2 linked regions of the Duganella dendranthematis genome follow. The protein of the gene in region 1 binds, or shares a complex with, the protein of each later gene. Links are inferred from orthologs where the notes say so. Each region holds a gene or a part of one and is shown on either strand. Other genes may lie near its edges. The genes, in order: eno and HH213_RS04440.

Evidence for each region.
Region 2: the proteins of eno (region 1) and HH213_RS04440 are in contact, whole or in part, in a solved structure (PDB 2FYM), measured with the Escherichia coli proteins. The link is inferred for Duganella dendranthematis from one-to-one orthologs.

Annotation. Positions count from the first base shown.
Region 1 is NZ_CP051684.1:773,500-787,338, forward strand. What follows is about bases 10,979-13,839. They hold eno (phosphopyruvate hydratase), read right to left. Parts: upstream 13,121-13,839; coding sequence 11,837-13,120; downstream 10,979-11,836. Other genes in these bases: HH213_RS03700 (transporter substrate-binding domain-containing protein), read right to left, coding at 10,979-11,427; ftsB (cell division protein FtsB), read right to left, coding at 11,459-11,794; kdsA (3-deoxy-8-phosphooctulonate synthase), read right to left, coding at 13,247-13,839. Also shown: HH213_RS03640 (TonB-dependent receptor), read left to right, coding at 1-20; HH213_RS03645 (glycerophosphodiester phosphodiesterase), read left to right, coding at 20-1,222; HH213_RS03650 (S41 family peptidase), read left to right, coding at 1,409-2,506; HH213_RS03655 (hemin-degrading factor), read right to left, coding at 2,543-3,724; HH213_RS03660 (TonB-dependent hemoglobin/transferrin/lactoferrin family receptor), read right to left, coding at 3,735-6,011; HH213_RS03665 (hypothetical protein), read left to right, coding at 6,191-6,634; HH213_RS03670 (gamma carbonic anhydrase family protein), read right to left, coding at 6,647-7,177; HH213_RS03675 (transporter substrate-binding domain-containing protein), read right to left, coding at 7,189-7,959; HH213_RS03680 (glutathione S-transferase), read right to left, coding at 8,020-8,652; HH213_RS03685 (hypothetical protein), read right to left, coding at 8,775-9,164; HH213_RS03690 (L,D-transpeptidase family protein), read right to left, coding at 9,232-10,200; HH213_RS03695 (VOC family protein), read right to left, coding at 10,252-10,632; more of HH213_RS03700, read right to left, coding at 10,636-10,978. UniProt on the Escherichia coli protein: Catalyzes the reversible conversion of 2-phosphoglycerate (2-PG) into phosphoenolpyruvate (PEP). It is essential for the degradation of carbohydrates via glycolysis.
Region 2 is NZ_CP051684.1:939,464-946,036, reverse strand. Bases 2,931-6,573 are described here. They hold HH213_RS04440 (Rne/Rng family ribonuclease), read right to left. Parts: upstream 6,260-6,573; coding sequence 3,131-6,259; downstream 2,931-3,130. Other genes in these bases: moaA (GTP 3',8-cyclase MoaA), read right to left, coding at 2,931-2,964. In the rest of the region: molybdopterin molybdotransferase MoeA, read right to left, coding at 1-1,841; more of moaA, read right to left, coding at 1,849-2,930. UniProt on the Escherichia coli protein: Endoribonuclease that plays a central role in RNA processing and decay. Required for the maturation of 5S and 16S rRNAs and the majority of tRNAs. Also involved in the degradation of most mRNAs.

The sequences.
Region 1 (13,839 bases):
CTTTGATGGCGGACTTCTGATGACCACACTTTATTTGCCTAAGCGCCTGTCTCGTCGCGGCTTCATCCAGACCGCGGCAGTGGCGACCGGCGCGGCCGGCGCCGCCCTGCTGCTGCCGGGCCTGTCGCACGCGGCCAGTATGCTGACGCCGGGTGCGTTCGCCACGCCGGACCTGTCCGGCATGCCGGGTGTCGGTCCGGTCGGCGTGGTGCAGCCGCGTCCGCTGATCTTCGGCCATCGTGGCGCCAGTGCGCTGCGTCCCGAGCATACGCTGGCCTCGTACGCCAAAGCGATTGCCGACGGCGCCGACTATGTCGAGCCGGACCTGGTCAGCACCAGGGATGGCGTGCTGGTGGCGCGTCACGAAGCCTTCCTGAGCGAGACCACCGACGTCAGCAGCCGTCCGGAATTTGCCAGCCGCAAGACCCGCAAAACCATCGACGGCGAAACCCACGAAGGCTGGTTCGTCGACGACTTCACGCTGGCCGAACTGAAAACGCTGCGCGCGGTGGAGCGGATTCCGCAATACCGTCCGGGCAGCGCGCAGTACAACGGCATGTTCCAGGTGGCGACGTTCGAAGAAATCATCGACTTCGTCGCGGCCGAGTCGGCAGCGCGCGGCCGCATCGTCGGCATCGTGCCGGAGCTGAAACACTCGACCTACTTCGCCAGCGTCGGCCTGCCGCTGGAAGACCGCTTCCTGGCGATCATCGCGGCGCACGACTACACGCGCCGCAATCCCATCGAGATCCAGTCGTTTGAAGTGGCCAACCTGAAATACCTGCGCGGCAAGCTGGGCCGCCGTGCCAACCTGCGCCTGATGCAGCTGGTGATCGGCGAGAACGTGCGGCCGATGGACGTGGCAGCCGCCGGCGGCACGCTGACCTTCGCACAAATGTGCACGCCAGCCGGCCTGCGCGACATCGCCCAGTACGCCGACGTGGTAGCGCCGCCGACGCGCAGCATCATCCCGTTGAAAAAAGACGGTTCGCTGGATGCGCCATCGTCGCTGGTGGAAGATGCGCACAAAGCCGGCCTGCGGGTGGAGCCATGGACCTTCCGTCCGGAGAACCACTTCCTGGCCGCCGACTTCCGCAACAGCGCCGGCGACGCCGTCCGCAACGAAGCCGGCTCCATCGCCGAAATCAAACGCTACATCGCCACCGGCATCGACGGCTTCTTCACCGACGACCCCGCCCTAGGCCGCGCCGCCCTCGGCTAAACAACCCGGGGTCAGTTCCGAAGAACTGCCCCCAAGCCTGTTCACTCCTCCCACATCTGTTTTATGCCGCGTATATGCCTGTTCGTCGCATGCGCCAGCTTATAAACAAGTCAACAGTTAAGCTTCCAGCACGATCACTCCCGATTGCATCCTGATAAATTATTCATACTTATGGAGCTGAAGCCTATGCGTAAATTCCTTCCCGCAGCAGTCATGACCCTCTGCGCCGTCACCCTCACTACCGCGCACGCACAAGCACCGGGGCCTGCCGCAGCGGCGCCATCGTCGCAGCCGTTGAGCGCCGCCGACAAGGCCGGCGCCGTCGATCTGCTGGCCCAACGCCTGTCCGCCAAATACATTTACGCTGACGCAGGCGACAAGATGGCCGCCGCCGTTCGCGACCATTTGCGCAAGGGTGACTACGAGAAGATTGCGACGGATGAGGAGTTCGCAAAAATGCTGACGTCCGATATCCAGGCCGCCAACCCGGACAAACACCTGAGCATCCGCTACGTCCCCAATGCACGGCCTGATATGCCTCGCCCCACTGCCAAGCAAGGCATGCCGGATGACATGCGACAGCGTATGACCGAAGTGGGCAAACACATCAATTTCGGATTTGAAAAGGTGGAGCGCCTGCCGGGCAATATCATGTACATCAAGTTCGACGCGTTCTTTGAAGCGAATCTCGGCAAGGCAGCCGCGACGGCCGCCATGAACCTGGCAGCCAATGGCGACGCGATGATCATCGACCTGCGCGAGAATGGCGGCGGCGACCCGAACATGGTGGCGCACGTGGCCAGCTACCTGCTGGGCGATCAGAAAATCCATCTGTCGGACATCTACTACCGGGCGGATAATGAAACCAATTCCTTCTGGAGCGATCCCGCCGTTCCGGGCGCGCGCTTCGGCGCGGACAAGCCGGTCTACGTGCTCACCAGCGGCAACACCTTCTCCGCAGCGGAAGATTTTACTTACAACCTGCAGGCCATCAAGCGCATTACGGTAGTGGGTGAAACCAGCGGCGGCGGTGCGCATCCGATCCAGCCGTTCCGCATCGATCCTAACCTGGTCGCCGTCATCCCAATCGGACGCTCCATCAACCCGATCACCAAAGCCGATTGGGAAGGTAATGGCGTAAAACCCGACGTTGCCACCGCTGCGGACAAGGCCCTGACCAAAGCAAATGTGCTGGCCCTGCGTCAGGTATTGCCAACAATTAAAAATCCCCAAGAGCGATCTACCCTAGAGAAACAGCTCGCCGAATTGGAAGCCGCTTTGTAAATCAAAAAGGCCGGAGTCTCTTCCGGCCTGTTGACTTTAACGGTTGGCCTGTCGCGTAGCGTCGGCTTTCGGCAGCGCCGCGGTCATATCGACCCAGCTTTGCGGCTGCGGCTTGTTGCGCTCACGGACGCCGAAGAAGCTGACCACCAGGTCGCCATTCTTATCGAAGAATTCCACCGACGTCACGCCGGCGCGCTTGATCACGTAGCCGCTGTGGAAGGCGCTGTCGCGCAGGTGCAAATTGAACTCCGGGTCGAGCACGTTGAAGAAGCCGCCGGCTTCCTGCACCTTGACGATCTTGCCGCTGTAGATCTGGATCGTGGCGTCATTGCCGAGGAAGGCCATGATGTCCAGCTTCTGCTTGGCCGACTCTTCCAGCAACTGACGCACTGCCTGCGGCGTGATCGGCTGCACCTTGTCCACCGGTCCCAGGCGCAGCGCCTGTTCGCGCGACATGCCGAACTCGGTCACCAGGCGGTTGAACTGGTGCACATCGTTCAGTTCATTCCACGCCAGCTGGTACTCCTTGACGTCGATCGCACTGTCCGGCTTGGAGGCCGGCTTGAGCGGCGCCGCCGCCACTTTCAGGTCGGCGCTTTGCACCGGATTGCGGAAGTCGGCCACGATCTTGTCGAACACCGCCACGCCTGCTTCGCTCTTGACGTACAGCTTGTGCGCGGCGTTGCCGCTCTGGTCGAAGAATTGCAGGCTGCGCGTGACGGCGCCATCCTTGCCCGGCTGTACCACGGCAAACGCGTACTTCCAGTTTTTAAAGGTGAAGCGCAGATCGATCTCGCCGCCCAGATAGCCGCCAGCGATGTTGCGCAGGCGTGCTTCGCGTTCCTTTTCCTTGTCGGCGTCGAGGCCGGCGATTTCTTCCTGCGGCTTCAGGCGCGTGGCGACGCCGGTGCGTTCGATGACGCCATTTTCATTGCGCGTCAGCGCCATCACGGTGCCGAGGTCGAGCGCGCGACGCATGATTTCGCGCGGCACGTTGTCCCCTTCCTGCAAACGCGTGACGGTCTTGCCGAGGCCGGTGGTGGCCAGCAGCTCGGCTTCCGAGACGTTCAGCCTGGCGGCGGCGTCGCGCAGCGCCAGCTTCGGCTGTTCGGCGCGCAGCGCGTCGTAGCGTTCGGCCAGACTGGCTGCAACCGCCGGCACGGACGAGATCAGCAAAGCGCCGGTCAGCGCCAGGGCAAATCGATGGTGGGGTTTCATGGCGAGCTCCTTAGTAAATCACTTTGAGGTTGAATGCATAGTTGCGACCTGGACGAGTCTGGCGTTCGATATCGGCCAGCGTGGCGGCCGTGGTGCCGGCCGGCAGGCTGCGCGACGAGGCGTAGTCCCAGTATTTCTTGTCGCCCAGGTTGTAGACGCCACCGCTGAGGGTGACGTGCTTGTTGATGTTCCAGTACGCCGTCAGGTCCAGCACGCTGTAGCCGGGCACATCGAACAAGGTGGTGGTGCTGCCGGTCAGCACGTCGCCGACGGCGCGCTTGCCGCGCGCGGTGCTGGCGGTCAGTGCCGCGCCGCCGCGCAGGGCCGGATCGTCATAGGCGAAGGTGGCGTTGGCTTTGTACGGCTGCACCGATGGCAGGTCGGCTTGCTTGCCGGTCGTGGTGTTTTCCGACGTGCCTTTGGAGGCGCCGGCCGCGAGATTGACGCTATAGCCTTTCATCGCCGGCAGCCACTGGCCCAGCTGGAAGTTGGAACTGAATTCAACGCCGTAGATATTAGCCTTGCCGATGTTCTCCGGACGGTACAGGCCGAAGGTGATGGTCGGATAGTTGACCGGGTCCGGCGCCTGCGTGGCGTACTCGATGAAGTTGCTGTAGCGGGTGTCGAACACCGAAGCGCTGAATTCCACGCCCGGCGTCGGCGCGCCTTTCAGGCCCACTTCAAAGGCGTTGCTGGTTTCTTTTTGCAGGTTGGGATTGCCGAGCACGGCGTAGCCGTTGCCGGTGCCGGTGTAGCTGAACGAGTCGTAGGTGCCGGTGCGCTCGGCCGCTGACGGCAGGCGCGTGCCGCGCGAATACTGCGCAAATGCGTTGAGGTTCGGCGCCACTTCCACCGACAGGTTCAGCGACGGCGTCAGGAAGGAATCGGTCTCCTCCTTGATTTCCTTGGCCGCGCTCGGCACGGCGACGATGTAGCTTTGCAGATTCTTCGGCGTCAGCTTGCGCTGTTCGCCGCGCAGGCCCGGCGTCAGCGTGGCTTGCCTGCCGCCCAGTGTGAAGCCGATCTCGTCGCGCACATAGGCGACGAATTTGTCGGTGTCCATGTCGACCATGCGGTTCTTCAGCGTGACCTGGTGCACGCCGGTCTTGACCACCACGCGGTCTTCGCTCCATGGACGACGGGTTTGCTGCTGCTCGTAGCTGACGCCGTAGCTCAGCAGATTGCCGGGAGCCAGCTGCTTGGTGGCGTCGGCGGCGATGCCTTTGCTGTCGTTGAAGTAGCCGGTGTTGATGTCGCGCACGTAGGGCTGCGCGCCGGTGATGTAGTCGGCGTGGGTCAGGTCCACCACTTCGGCTTTTTGCGTGAACAGCTTGGTGTCCAGCGTATCGAACAGGGCGATGCCGACCGGCGTCCACTGGTGCTCGACGCTGAAGCGGTTACGCTTGGTGTTGGAGTTCTGCGTCGCACCATCCGGGTATGACGAGCCGACCTTGTTGTCGAATTCGCGGTTGTGCTCGTTCTTGTAGCTGTCGATGGTGAAGCCCAGTTTCTGGCCTTTGGCAATGGTCCAGTTCAGTTTGGCCAACACGGCGGTCGAATCCCAGTCATCAGGATTCGACGGCGCGGTGCTGTTGATCATCGACTGGTCGCCGGTGCGGTGCGCAACCACGATCAGAGCTTTCAGGCTCGGGCTAATTTCGGCGGCGCCGGTCACCGCGTGCAGACGCATGCCGTGGTCCGAGGTGTGGCCGAACTTGTATTCGCCATAAACCTTGCGGGTGCCGTCAAGGTAGTCTTCCGGGTCCTTGGTAATGAAAGATACCGAACCGCCCAGGCCAGGCGTACCGCCGCCGGTCGGGCTGGCGCCGGAACCGATGCGCACTTCGCGGAAAGTCTCCGGATCGAAGTAGTCGCGACCGATGCCGAACGAGCTGTTCGAGGTGCCGTCCGGCCGCGCGGCCGCATCCGGCAGCGAAATGCCGTCCACTTCCAGGCTGATGCGGTTGCCTTCGACGCCACGGATGTTGATGCCGGTATTGCCGGCGCCATCCCAGATATTGCCGCCGCCGCTGGCCGCCGACGGTACCGCCACCAGTGGCGAGTAGCGGGCGATGTTGGCCATGTCGATGGCATTATTCTGCTCAAGCTGGCGCGAGGTCAGCATGGTAGTGCTGCCGTTTTTGGTGGAATTAACGTCGTCGCGCCTGGCCTTGACCAGGATCTCCGACAATTCGGAAGCGGACTTGGCCGGCGCATCCTGCGCTACCGCCGGCAGGATGGCGGCACCCAGCATCACCAGCAGGGCCGAGCGGACGTGAAGAGACAATGGCGCGGCCCGATGCCGAGCGCCCGTAGGGGTAGCGATCATAGTTTTCCAAGAGAGAAGTTGAACGGCTGGCTCTCGGAAGATGGACGATTGCTGGCAAAGGAGACATCCTAACAATAATGATTCTCATTTACAAGTGCCATTGCAATCAATCTTGGTAAATCCGCTACAATCCATGTATGGAACGTCTTTCTTTGACCACGCCCAATATGGCCGCCGCCAGCTACCCAGGCTGGGCGCCAGCTGCCTGCGCGGTGGTCGCGTTTGCCGGCGCGCTGATGGCAATGGCATTGACTGCCATCTGGCCGCTGGCCATCAGCCTGGGCGGCACGCTAGCGTGCGGCTGGCTGCTGCATACGCAGCCGCTGGAACGGGAAGTGGAATATTTTTCAGCCGATGAAGACGGCCTGCGCTACGTACACATGACCGGCCAGGACGGCCAGGTATCGCGTTATAAATGGACGGAAATCCTGGAAGTGCACGCCGCCGAGGGTGGCCTCAGCGTGCAGACCGGCCGTGGCGCGCTGAAAGGCGCGGCGGTGTTTTTTCCGATGCACTCGGCTGCGGACAGCAAGGCCGCCAGCGCGGCGGCCAGCCAGTGGCTGGCGGCTTATCGGCTATAAGCGCGTCTGTAATCAGCCGGCCAGATAGTTGTTCTTCACGCGCACATAGTGCTCGGCCGAATACTTCATGTAGGCGATTTCTTCCGGCGTCAGCGCCCTCACCTTCACCGCCGGACGGCCGACGTACAAGTGGCCGCTCTCCAGCACCTTGCCCGGCGATACCAGACTGCCGGCGCCGACCATCACCTGATCCTGCACCACCACATCGTCCATGATGATGGCGGCCATGCCGATCAACACTTCATTGCCGATGGTACAGCCATGCAGCATGGCCTGGTGGCCGATGGTGACATAGTCGCCGATAATCAGCGGCGAGCCGTTCGGCTTCTTGTCATTCTTGTGCGACACGTGGCCCATGGCGAAATCCTGCACATTGGTGCAGTTGCCGATGACGATACGGTTGACGTCGCCACGCAGCACGGTGTTGCACCAGATCGAGCAATCCTTGCCGACGGTGACGTCGCCAATCACTTGCGCCGATGGATGCAGGTACAGGCCCTCGCCCAGCTGCGGCGTGGTGTTCAGGTAGGAAGTGACTGCCATGCGGTAAATCCTTATTTGCGGGAGTATTTCGCCATCATACTGCTCAGCTCCTGCTGGTGGGTAGCCATCCAGGTCCAGACGGCTTCCACCTGATCGCGGTGCGCGGTGTAGTAGGCCGGATTGGTGGCCAGCCAGATATTGCCGCTGAACAGCGGCACGCGCAAGCGCACCACGTCATTGCCGTAACGCTCGGCGATCGACTGGTCCATATCGTTGACTGCGCCGACCGTCAGCGCCACGCCATCCACGCGCTTGAGCTTGAGCTTGCCGACATTGCTTTCCAGGTCGCGGCCGCCCTCGTCAACCTTGATGCCGGCGTCGCGCAGGGTATCCGCGTACGGTGCACCGTACGGCACGCCGATTACGCGGCCCTGAAAATAGCGCGGCGTGATGGTGTCGGCCGGCAGCTGGTCGGCGGCGCGCACCAGCACGATGATGCTGGTGTGGACCGCGCGGCTGCGGTCCAGCGCGCCGTTGCGGTCACGCGGCAGCATTACCTCGGTCGGCAGCTCGGCGCGCTCTTCGATCGGCAGATAGTCGATGGCGCCGGTTTGCAGCGCGATGCGCAGGCGGTTGGCAGGCAGGCGCACAAACTGCACCGGGCATGGAATCGCGGCGGCCGCAGCGGCGCGCAGGTAATCGACGGCCACGCCTGGCGGGTCCGGCACCTCGGCGCCTTTGCCCAGCCAGTAAGGCGGCCGGTCCTGGTCCATATAGCCGATGCGTACCGGTGGACAGGCGGCCTGGACGCCGGTGGAAGCCAGTAAGGCAAAGACGAGCAAGACGCGCAGCATAAACTAGGACAATATTAGTGACGAAAACGTCATTATACGTGTGGCAAGTCAGCCTTGGTAAGTGCTGTCGCCATGCGGTGCGGCGCGGAACTCCGGCAACGCTTCAGCTTCACGCGAATACGCAGCCAGGGCCGGATAATCGGCGGCCGACACCACATCCGGCAGCATCTGCTGGATGAAGTGCCAGGTGATCGCCTGCATCACGCCGGGCGGCGGCATGGCGGCGCTGGTGGCTTCCAATGGTTGCTGCTGCTGTTCGGCTTCCAGCACGTCCAGCGCGGCGCGCAGTTGCAGGATGACGCGGTCAGCCCACGGCTGGTGCAGCTTCTCGGCTGGACGCAACTGCCGTTCATAGACGAGCTGCACTGCCTTGTCGCAAGCCGCCAGCGCCAGGCCCAGCAGCCGCTGCGAGCGCATCAATTCGGTTGGCATCGACGGCGTGCGGCGCGCCGATGGGCGGGCGATGGATTCGGCATATTGCAGGATCAGCGTGGAGTCCATCAGCGCATTGCCTTCCTCATCGACCAGCGTTGGCGCCTTAACCACCGGATTAATCTGCCGAAACTGCTCGAAGGTGCTGAACACCGACAGCGACTGGTGCTCGAACTTCAGCCCCAGCAACTGCAAGGACACCGCCACGCGGCGGACGTAAGGTGAATCCAGCATACCGATCAGTTTCATAACCACTCCAGACTTTTCTATTTGAATAGATGCATTACGCAAGGGCCTGCCCCCATAGGGGACAGACCGTGGCAAGTTATGCGCAGTTTAGCTGAAGGGGAAAAGAATGCGCAGTGCTTTCTTCAGACGCCAGGCCTTTTACGGCGCGCGCCGAACAAACCCACAGAATACCCTGCGTCGCGCAGGAAGCTGGTCGCTTTATGGTTCAAAATCAGCAATGTGAAGAAACCGATATAGGGCATCCACAGGAAGAACAACCACTTACTGCCGCCGCCTGTCGAAAAGCCGTCGTGATGCGCCTGCAAAGCGTCTCCCATGCTGTAGACAGCCCAGTACGATAAAAGCACACCGACCACAAAAAATGGGGTGCCTAACTGCGGCACCATGCTCGCCAACTCCAGGACGAAGCCAAGCAATAGCCATTTCTGCGCCTTGGCGACATTCCAGCCGTAAGTGGGGGAACGCTGGTCCAGTGTCGAAACAATCGGGCTATTCTGATCAGTCGAACTCACAGTTTTTCCTCAATAACAATTATTTCGAAATTATAAGGAGATTTCCGTGCGGAAAACTATTAGATTGTCACGAAGCTTGCAGCAATACGGCGGCGCCGCGCGCGACGGCGCGTACCACTTGCATCACGTCCCAGTTGGTGAGGCGGATGCAGCCGTGCGATTGGGTCTTGCCGATATTGCCCGGCTCAGGCGTGCCGTGGATGCCGTAGTGCTCTTTGCTGAGGTCGATCCAGGCCAGTCCGACCGGGTTGTTGGGGCCGGCCGCGATGCGGGCCTTGGTGTCGCCGGCCTTGGCATCCCAGAACAGTTTGGGGTTGTAGCGGTATTCGGGATTGGTGGCGACGCCGCGCACCTGCCAGCGGCCTTCCGGCAGAGGATCGTGCTTGCTTCCGGTGCTGGCCGGGAACTGCGCGAACGGCATGCCGCCGGCGTCCAGCAGGGTCAGCGTGCCCTCTTTCGCGTCGACCAGGATCGACGCGGCTTTCGGCAGTGGCTTGATGATGGCGACATTCGGTACCAGCAATTGTTCGCCGGCCTTGTTGAGCTTCTTGCCGGGATTGAGGCGGCGCAGCAGCTCCGGGCTGCAATGGAAGCGCTCGCCCAGCGCTTCGGCCACGCTGGCGTAACCCAGCGCCGACAACTTGGCCTTGCCGGCCATGTCGGACGGCACCGGCACATAGGGACCGGCGACGTCCTGCGCGGTCAGCGTGTAGACCGCCAGCACCGGCGCGTCATCGCGCTCCAGTTCCTGCCAGGTGGCGGGGTCGACATTGCCAGTCAGCGGCAGTTGATGCAGTTTCTGGAAGCCGCGTATCGCCTGATGCATATTGCTGCCGTAGGCCGCATCCATCTCGCCGGGAGAAAAGTGCGCGCGGTCCAGCAGCACCTGCGCGCGTAGCACATTCGGACCGGCGCTCTTGGGAGCAACCGGCTTGGCGCGTTGCGCTACATTCAGGGTATCGGCTGCGGACAGCGCCGGCTCGGCGGCGTTTGCGCTGGACAGCGCCAGCATGGCGACAAAAAATAAGACTCTCAAACCAGACTCGGATCAAACCAGGGAGCTTATTCTAGCCGACGGGAGGCAGGATCAGCGTTCCAATTGCTGGCCGACTTCCCAGCTGTGGCCGGCGGGATCGATAAAGTTGATGGTGCGCAGTCCCCATGGCCGATCCAGCGGACCGTTGAGTGCAATGCCGCGCTGTTGCAGGCGCTCGTAGACCGCTTGCACATCCGCCACCCAGATGCTGAGCTGGAAGCGTGACCCTGCCTCGCGCGGGGCCACGGCGGCGGGCGCCACGATCTGCGGCGCATGGGCAATCTGCAACAGGTTGATCAGCACATTGTCGAATTTGACGACGGTGCAGTTGTCGTCCTCGTACTCTACCGGCACGCCAAACACATCCAGATAAAACGCCCTGGCTGCCGGCAGGTCTTCCACAAACAAGCTGATCGCGCTGATGTGTTGCATGGCTTAATCCTTCTTGTAGCGTTGCATGACGTAGCCGAGGCGGCTGCGGTTGGTGTCCAGCCAGGTCCACAGGGCTTCGGCCTGCTGCGGATGGGCGTGGTAAAAGCTGTCGTTGAACGCCAGCCACAGGCGGATGTTGAGCAGCGGCTGCGGCAGCTGCACGATCTCGCCCTTGTACTTGGCCAGCGTCTGCTTGAGGTGCTTCGGCGCCACCGCCGCCACCACCACGCCGTCCACCCGGCCCAGCCGCAGTTTTTCGATATTGCGGTCGAGGTCGCGGGCGCCGTCGTCCAGCGTCAGGCCGGATTCGCGCAGGCGGGGCGCGTAGCTGTTGCCCATCGGGATGCCCAGCGTCTTGCCCTTGAAGTATTGCATCGGGTTGGTGCTGGCCGGCAGCTTGTCGCTCTTACGCACCAAGACCAGCACCTGGTTGTGCAGGGCGCGGTTCAAATCGATATTGCCGGCCTTGTCGCGCGGGATGGCGATTTCGGCCGGATAGAAACTCATCTCGCCCAGCGGCGCCAGGTCGATGTCGCCAGCGGCCAGCGCCACCTTGATGCGCGCCGCCGGCAGCCGCACCCAGATCGGCATACAGGGACCAAACCCGGAACCCTGCACGGCATCAAGAATCAGGTCGACCGCCGCGCCGGGCGGGTCGGGCACTTTATCGCCGTCGCCCAGCCAGTAAGGCGGACGGTTCTGGTCCAGATAGCCGACACGAATGGGAATGCAATCAGCCGCCCGCACCAGCGGCGCGACAGTGATAGCGGTAGCAGCCACGGCGGCAAGCAACATCAACGATATGCCAGCGCGCAGCGTCATGAGATCAGGGATGAGGCGGAGTGGATGCTGCCGGCTTGGGCGCCAGCGGGGCGAGTGCCGCAGCCTGGTCCTTGCCGACGATCTGAACGAAGATCTCGTTCTGCTTGATCATGCTCAGCTCGTAGCGGGCCCGCTCTTCGACCGCGCCGGTGCCGTCCTTGAGGTCTCGCACTTCGGAGTCGAGCTTGGCGTTACGTGCCAGCAGTTCGGCGTTCTTCTTGTGCGCCGCGTCGACCTGCATCTCGAAATCCTTGACGCGCAGCCAGCCGCCCTTCCCCAGCCATAGCGGGTACTGGATCAACAGCAGCAGGAAAGCCAGTCCGAGCGTAATCAGGCGCATGAGGTGAATGCGGCCGGATTTGCTCCGGCCGCGCTTGCTTAATTACTTCAGATTATAGAACGCATCGCGGCCTGGGTAGGAAGCGATATCGCCCAGATCTTCCTCAATGCGCAGCAGCTGGTTGTATTTCGCCATGCGGTCCGAACGCGACATCGAGCCGGTCTTGATTTGCAGTGCGTTCATGCCCACCGCGATATCGGCGATGGTCGAATCTTCGGTTTCGCCCGAACGGTGCGAGATCACGGCGGTATAACCGGCGCGCTTGGCCATTTCGATGGCGGCGAAGGTTTCGGTCAGGGTGCCGATCTGGTTGATCTTGATCAGGATCGAGTTGGCGATGCCTTTCGAGATGCCTTCCTTCAGGATCTTGGTGTTGGTGACGTACAGGTCGTCGCCCACCAGCTGGACTTTCTTGCCTAGTTCCTTGGTCAGGATGGCCCAGCCGTCCCAGTCGCCTTCGTGCATCGCGTCTTCGATCGAGATGATCGGGTACTTGTCGCACCAGGTCGCCAGCAGGTTGGTGAATTCGGTGGCGGTCAGCGACAGGCCTTCGCCGGCCAGCTCGTATTTGCCGTCCTTGTAGAACTCCGACGCCGCGCAGTCCAGGCCGATGGCGATCTGGGTGCCTGGCTCGTAGCCGGCCTGCTCGATCGCTTCAATGATCAGCTTGATCGCTTCTTCGTGGTTGGCCAGCGAAGGCGCAAAGCCGCCTTCGTCGCCGACGTTGGTGTTCAGGCCCTTCTTGTGCAGAATCTTTTTCAGCGTGTGGAACACTTCCGCGCCGTAACGCACGGCTTCCTTGAACGACGGTGCGCCGACTGGAATGATCATGAATTCCTGGATGTCCAGGTTGTTGTCGGCGTGCGCGCCGCCGTTGATCACGTTCATCATCGGTACTGGCAGTTGCATCGCGCCCGAACCGCCGAAGTAGCGGTACAGCGGCAGGCCGGCTTCTTCCGCCGCAGCCTTGGCCACGGCCATCGACACGGCCAGCATGGCGTTGGCGCCCAGGCGTGCCTTATTTTCCGTACCATCCAGGTCGATCAGAGTGCGGTCCAGGAAGGCTTGTTCATTGGCGTCCAGGCCCATGATGGCTTCCGAGATTTCGGTGTTGATGTTTTCGCAGGCTTTCAGGACGCCCTTGCCGAAGTAACGCTTCGGATCGCCGTCACGCAGTTCGATCGCTTCGCGCGAACCGGTCGAGGCGCCGGACGGCACCGCGGCGCGGCCCATCACGCCCGATTCCAGCAGGACGTCGCATTCGACGGTTGGATTGCCGCGCGAATCGATTACTTCACGGCCGATAATATCAACAATAGCACTCATGTCATTCTCCAAAGTTAGGCGATACGAAGTCGCGCCGCGTCTTTACGCGCGTTGCGAGGTCAAGGATAACGGGAATTGTACCCGGTGCAGGGAACATTGTTAAAGTTTCCACACCGGGCAGGCTGCTTAGTTGAAGCTGTTCTCCAGGAAGCCAGCTTTTTTGGTAGCGCGGTCCAGTTCGATCAGAACGGACAGCAGGTCCTTCATGCGGCCCAGCGGCACGGCGTTGGGGCCGTCCGACAGGGCTTCTGCAGGGTTGGGATGGGTTTCCATGAACAGGCCATCGACGCCCACGGCCACGGCCGCACGCGACAGCACCGGCACCATCTCGCGCATGCCGCCCGAGGACGTGCCGTTGCCGCCCGGCAGTTGCACCGAGTGGGTCGCATCGAACACGACCGGCGCGCCGGTTTCGCGCATGATCGCCAGCGAGCGCATGTCGGACACCAAGTTGTTGTAGCCGAACGAGGCGCCGCGTTCGCAGGCCATGAAGTTGTCGTCAGGCAGACCGGCTTCCTTGGCGGCAGCGCGCGCCTTATCGATCACGTTCTTCATGTCGTGCGGGGCCAGGAACTGGCCCTTCTTGATGTTGACCGGCAGGCCGGACTGCGCGCAGGCGACGATGAAGTCGGTCTGGCGGCACAGGAAGGCCGGGGTCTGCAGCACGTCCACCACTTTCGAGGCCACTTCGATGTCTTCGATCGAGTGGACGTCGGTCA
Region 2 (6,573 bases), 150 kb from region 1 along the record:
GCGGTGCTGACGATGCCGCGCTGGTATTCGGTGCGGCCGGGACGCTTGCGAATGTTCTCCGCCGCGTGCGCCTGCATGGTCTGCAGTTTGCTGTCGGCGCCCATCATGCGCAGCAGGGCGGGGCGGGCGAACAGGTAGAACGAGACCATGACGGCCACCGGGTTGCCGGGCAGGCCAAACAGCCAGGCGCTGTCTTGCTCCGTTTGGACTTTGCCGAAAGCGAGCGGACGGCCGGGACGCATGGCCAGCTTCCAGAAAGCGACGTCGCCCAGCAGCGCCATGATGTCGCGCGTGTAGTCGGCCGCGCCTTCGGAGACGCCGCCGGAGGTGATGATGGCGTCGGTGGTTTTGGCGGCCTGGCGCAGCGCGGCTTCCAGTGCTTGCGGGTCGTCGCGCACCACGCCCATGTCGATGATGTCGCAGCCGAGCCGTTGCAGCATGCCGAACAGGGTGTAGCGGTTGCTGTCGTAGACGCAGCCGGCTTCCAGTTGTTCGCCGATGGAGCGCAGTTCGTCGCCGGTGGAGAAGAAGGCGACGCGCAGTTTGCGGCGCACTGTCACGTTGGGGATGCCGAGTGAGGCGATCAGGCCGAGGTCCGCAGGACGCAGCAGTTTGCCGGCGGCGATGGCGATGCCGCCTTGTGGCAGGTCTTCGCCGGCGCGGCGCAGGTTTGCGCCGGCGCGGATGACGTTGGCGGCGATGGTGACGTTTTCGCCGTCAATCGCGGCGGTCAGTTCTTGCGGCAGCACGCTGTCGCAGCCGGGCGGGATGGCGGCGCCGGTCATGATGCGGATGCATTCGTTTTGCTGCGGCGCTTGCGTGAACGGGTGGCCGGCGTAGGCGATGCCGATGTTCTTGAAGGTGACCGCGGCGGCGCCGTCGGCGGGCAGGTCGGCGCCGCGCAGGGCGTAGCCGTCCATGGCCGAGTTGTCGTAGGCGGGGACGTTGATCGGCGAGATGATGTCGACGGCGAGCACGCGGTCCAAGGCGTTGAGCAGAGGGAGGGTTTCGGTGGCCTCGACGGCGGTGATGCGGTCGCAGATCAGGCGCTGCGCTTCATCGACCGGCAGCGCGGCCGGATCGTTGTCTGCCGGGCGGGCGGCGGGCGCGCTGGTCGCAGCCGGCTCGAAACCGGCGGCGGGGTCGGCGGACGGCGCTGGCGCCAGGCCGGACGCGGCGTCGGCACTCGGCGCCGGTGTGGCGGCCGTCTGCACGGCTGGCGTGGCGCGTTCGGCGCGGTGCAGGTCTTCGAGGGTGTTGATGTTGCCGAAGGCGGCGCTGTCGTCGAACAGCACTTCGGCCACGCGCAGGGATTTGAAGAAGCCTTCCATGCGGCGCCCGCCGGTTTCCAGATACGCGTCCAGCTGCGGCAGCACGCTGGCCTTGATCAAGCTGAAGACGGGGTGTGGCTGGCGGTACGGCGCGGCGTCCGGCTGCTCAGGGTCGCGCTCCATGGTCACCGCCATCGCCAGGTCGGCATCCTGGACCGCCATCGCCGCGTGCAGGCGCTCGGCCAAATCGAGCGGGAAGAACGGCGAATCGCACGGCGTCGTCAGCAGCAACTCGGTCGGGCAGAACTGCAAGCCAATCTGCAAGCCCGCCAGCGGCCCGGCAAACCCTTCGAGGAAGTCCGGCAGCACCGGCGATGCGCCAGCCACCACCTGATACTGCGGCAAATTACGGTTGGCGTTGATCGCCACCGACGCCACTTGCGGCGACAGACGCGCCAGCACATGCGCTACCAGCGTCGATTCGCGAAACGGCTGCAAGCCCTTGTCCACACGGCCCATGCGTGTGCCGCGACCGCCCGCCAGTACCAGTCCCGTGACCTTGCTCTTCAAAGACAAACTATCCCCCGATATATGACATTTCCACTTTATTGGCGCTGCGCTCGCGCTTCAGCTCCTCGGTCTGACTGGTGCGCAGCTCCGAATAGCGGTCGCCGCGCGCGCGCCACAGATGCGCCAGCGCGGTGCTGATTTCGGCATCGCTGCGGCCTTCGCGCAGCAGCGCGCGCAGATCGTGGCCGCTGGTGGCGAACAGACAGGTGTACAGTTTACCCTCAGTTGACAGTCGCGCGCGAGAGCAGTCGGCGCAAAAAGCCTGGGAGACGCTGGAAATCACGCCGATTTCACCGCCGCCGTCGGTATAACGCCAGCGCGACGCCGTCTCTCCGGTGTAGTTGGCGGCGATGGGCTCCAGCGGCATGGCGGCGCTGATGCGGCGCACCACTTCCGCCGACGGGACTACCTCATCCATCTTCCAGCCGTTGGAAGCGCCGACGTCCATGTATTCGATAAAGCGCAGGATGTAGGGCGAACCACGGAAATGGCGCGCCATTGGCACGATCTCCTGGTCGTTCATGCCGCCCTTGACCACCATGTTGATCTTGATTGGGCCGAGGCCGACCTGGTGCGCGACGTCGATCCCCTTCAGCACATCGTCCACCGAAAAATCGACATCGTTCATGCGGCGGAAGGTGTCGTTGTCGAGCGCATCGAGCGACACCGTCACGCGTTGCAGGCCGGCGTCCTTGAGCGACTGCGCCTTGCGCGCCAGCAGAGAGGCATTGGTGGTCAGCGTCAGGTCGAGCGGCTTGCCGCTGACGGTTTTCAGTTCGGCCAGCATGCCGATCAGGCGTTCGACGTTCTTGCGCAGCAGTGGCTCGCCGCCGGTCAGGCGCAGCTTTTCCACGCCGTGTGCGACGAACAGGCGCGCGATGCGGGTGATCTCTTCAAACGACAGCAGCGAGGTATGCGGCAGGTATTGGTAGTTATTGTCGAACACCGCCTTCGGCATGCAGTACACGCAGCGGAAGTTGCAGCGGTCGGTGACCGAGATGCGCAGGTCATGCAGCGGCCGCGCCAGGCGATCGCTCAGCAGACCGGTAGGCGCTTCCAGCGTGGTGGGGATGACCGGCGTATCGCCGCGCTGCTCGGTCATCATGATGATTTTTTCTGCCATGGGTCATGCAATCTTGCTGTTTTTGAAAAACGGCGCGCACCCTCGTACGTACCAACCGGGTACGATACCACGAGCGGCCAGTTGACGTACTACCCAGAGGTGAGAAGCAGGTTGCCAAGAAAAAAGGGAAGCCGAAGCTTCCCGTTTTTTTCTTTACCGGAGCAGATTAGCGGCGAGTATCGACCTGGATCAATGGCTCGTCAACTTGCTGCTGTACTGGCTTGCGTTCACGCGGCACGCGGACCGGCGGCGCGACTTGCGCAGCAGCTTCCTGTGCTGCACGCAGTTTTGCCGGATCGGTGGCTGCCAGCGTCAGGCCGGCGGAGCCGAGCACTGCTTGCAGGTCGATTGTCGCCGATGGGGCTGGCGCAGGGGCTGGTGCTGGAGCAGGAGCAGGCGCGGCAACGACCGGTGCTGGCGCTGGTGCGGCCACTGGTTCTGCAACCACCGGTGCAACTTCTACTGCTACTGGCGTTGCTTCGAGCACCACTGGTGCGGCGACTGGCGCTTCTGCTACAGGCGCTGGGGCCGGTGCTGCTTCCATCACTGGCGCGGCGACGGCGACTGGCGCGGCTTCTTCTACCACGGCCGGTGCGGCGATGGTTTCGGCTGCCACTTCAACTACCGGTGCTGGCGGAACAATTGCTTCCGCCACAACGGCGACTGGCGCGGCTTCGACTGGTGCCGGGGCTGGCGCCTCGACCACTACCGGAGCGGCTTCTGCTACTGGCGCGGCAGGTGCAGCTTCCACGACTGGGGCAGCGTCAACAACTGGGGCAGCGTCAACAACTGGGGCAGCTTCAACCGCCGGAGCGGCAACAGCCACAGCCTCGGTGACGACTTCCGTCACGGCGACAGCGGTGACGGCCACAGCGGCGGTTTCCGCGACTGGCGTGAAGCTCAGTTCTGCCTGTTCGCCCGCTTCGCCTTCCTGACCTTCTACGCCATCCACGCCTTCAGCGCCTTCGCGCTCACGACGGTTACGGTTACGGCCGCCACGACGACGACGACGGCGTGGCTCATCGCCTTCGCCTGCGACGTCGTTTTCATCGCCTTCCGGACCGGCGTTCGGTGCGGTTTTCAGGATGCTGGCGGCGTCGGCCACTGGACCGGTCGCTGGAACACCGGCGTTCAGTGCCAGTTCTTCCACTTTGGCTTCTACTGGCGCCTTGTCGCCGCGCGGTTCGCGTGGCTGGCGTGGTGGACGCTCGCCACGTTCCGCACGCTCGGCGCGCTCAGGACGTTCTGCGCGTTCCGGACGTTCTGCACGCTCAGCGCGTTCACGGCCCTGGCCTTCGGCGCCCGCTTCACGTGGCTCGCGGCCTTCACGCGGTTCGCGGGGTGGACGTGGCTGACGTGGTGGACGGCCGTTGGCGTCGGCTGCCTTGCCTTCTTCCTGGCCGGCGCCGGCGCGGGCTGCGCCTGGTTCTTTCTCTTCACGCTCAGGACGGCCGGTTTTGCCGTTGCGGTTGCGGCCGCGTGGGCCACGGGCGTTGCGGTCGCCACGGTCGGCGCCGGCTGGCGCCTTGACCACGATGGTCGGCTGCTGCGGCAGGGCCGGAGCGGCTGGCGCGCCGGTGAAGAAGCTGATCAGCTTGGCGAAGAAACCTTGCGGGGCCGGCGTCGGCGCTGGCGCCGGTGCTGGCTTGATCACGGTTTCGGTCGGCTTGCGCTCGACCAGCGGCGCCGGTTGATCAGGAGTGATGGTCTTGACCATGGCTTCCTGGCGCGGCTTGGCTTCTTCCTTCTGGCGCTTGCTGTAGGCCATGTCGGTTTCGGCGGTCTCGGCCAGCGAGTAGCTGGCGGCGCTGTCTTCCAGGCGCGGATCGTCGTGCTTGATGCGCTCCAGCTTGTAGTGCGGGGTTTCCAGGTGCTTGTTCGGCACCAGGATGACGTTGATGCGGTGACGCGTCTCGATCTTCAGCACTTCGCTGCGTTTTTCGTTCAGCAGGAAAGCGGCGACGTCCACGGGCACTTGCACGTGGATGGTGGCCGAGTTTTCCTTCATCGCTTCTTCTTGGATGATGCGCAGGACTTGCAGCGCCGACGATTCGGTATCGCGGATGTGGCCGGTGCCCGAGCAGCGTGGGCAGGCAACGTGCGAACCTTCCGACAGCGACGGACGCAGGCGCTGGCGCGACAGTTCCATCAGGCCGAAGCGGGAAATCTTGCCCATCTGGACGCGGGCACGGTCGTGGTGCAGCGCATCTTTCAGGCGCTGTTCCACTTCGCGCTGGTTCTTGGCCACTTCCATGTCGATGAAGTCGATCACGATCAGGCCGCCCAAGTCGCGCAGGCGCAGCTGGCGGGCCACTTCTTCAGCAGCTTCGCAGTTGGTGTGGAAGGCGGTGGTTTCGATGTCGGAACCGCGGGTGGCGCGGGCCGAGTTGACGTCGACCGAGACCAGGGCTTCGGTGTGGTCGATGACGATGGCGCCGCCCGATGGCAGCGGCACGGTGCGGCTGTAGGCGGTTTCGATCTGGTGTTCAATCTGGAAACGCGAGAACAGCGGCACGTCGTCGCTGTAGCGTTTTACACGGTGCACCATGTCGGGCATCACGTGGCTCATGAACTGATGGGCTTGCTCGTAGATCTCGTCGGTGTCGATCAGGATCTCGCCGATGTCCGGCTGGAAGTAGTCGCGGATGGCGCGGATCACCAGCGACGATTCCTGGTAGATCAGGAACGCGCCCGAGGCCGATTTGCCAGCGCCTTCGATGGCGCGCCACAGTTGCATCAGGTAGTTCAAGTCCCACTGCAGTTCATCGACGTTGCGGCCGATGCCGGCGGTGCGGGCAATCACCGACATGCCTGGCGGCAGGTCCAGCTTGTCCATGGTTTCGCGCAGTTCCTGACGCTCTTCCCCTTCGACGCGGCGCGATACGCCACCACCACGCGGGTTGTTCGGCATCAGCACCAGGTAGCGGCCGGCCAGCGAGACGAACGAGGTCAGGGCGGCGCCCTTGTTGCCGCGTTCTTCTTTTTCGACCTGAACCATGATTTCCTGGCCTTCGCGCAGCGCATCCTTGATCGAGGCGTTACGGACATCGACGCCTTCCTTGAAGTAGGTGCGGGCGACTTCCTTGAAGGGCAGGAAACCGTGGCGGTCTTCGCCGTAGCTGACGAAGCACGCTTCCAGCGACGGTTCGATACGGGTGATCACGCCTTTGTAGATGTTGGACTTGCGCTGTTCGCGTCCGGCGGTTTCGATGTCGATATCGATCAGCTTCTGACCGTCGACAATCGCTACGCGCAGCTCTTCTTGCTGCGTAGCGTTAAATAACATGCGTTTCATTTTTATTAACTCCGCGACCCTCGGGCCATCTATGCTGTCCGGTTTCTTAGTCCGGTCCAGCAAGCTACAGGGATATACGCGAGAATAGGAGTGATTGCGGTGGGTTATGCCCATCCTGTGCGGCTGCACGAAACGGCCGCAACTGGGCGCATGAGGCTGATCGACATGCCGAGTGCTCGCTTCATCTGTAGTTCTCCATGCGGCCCCAACGGACGGCAGAAAAGAACAGACGGAGAGCAGCGTCTAAATGACCAGATCTCGACCATGCTTGCTACTACAAATAATGCAACTTCGGTAACCAGGCTGGTTTCCAG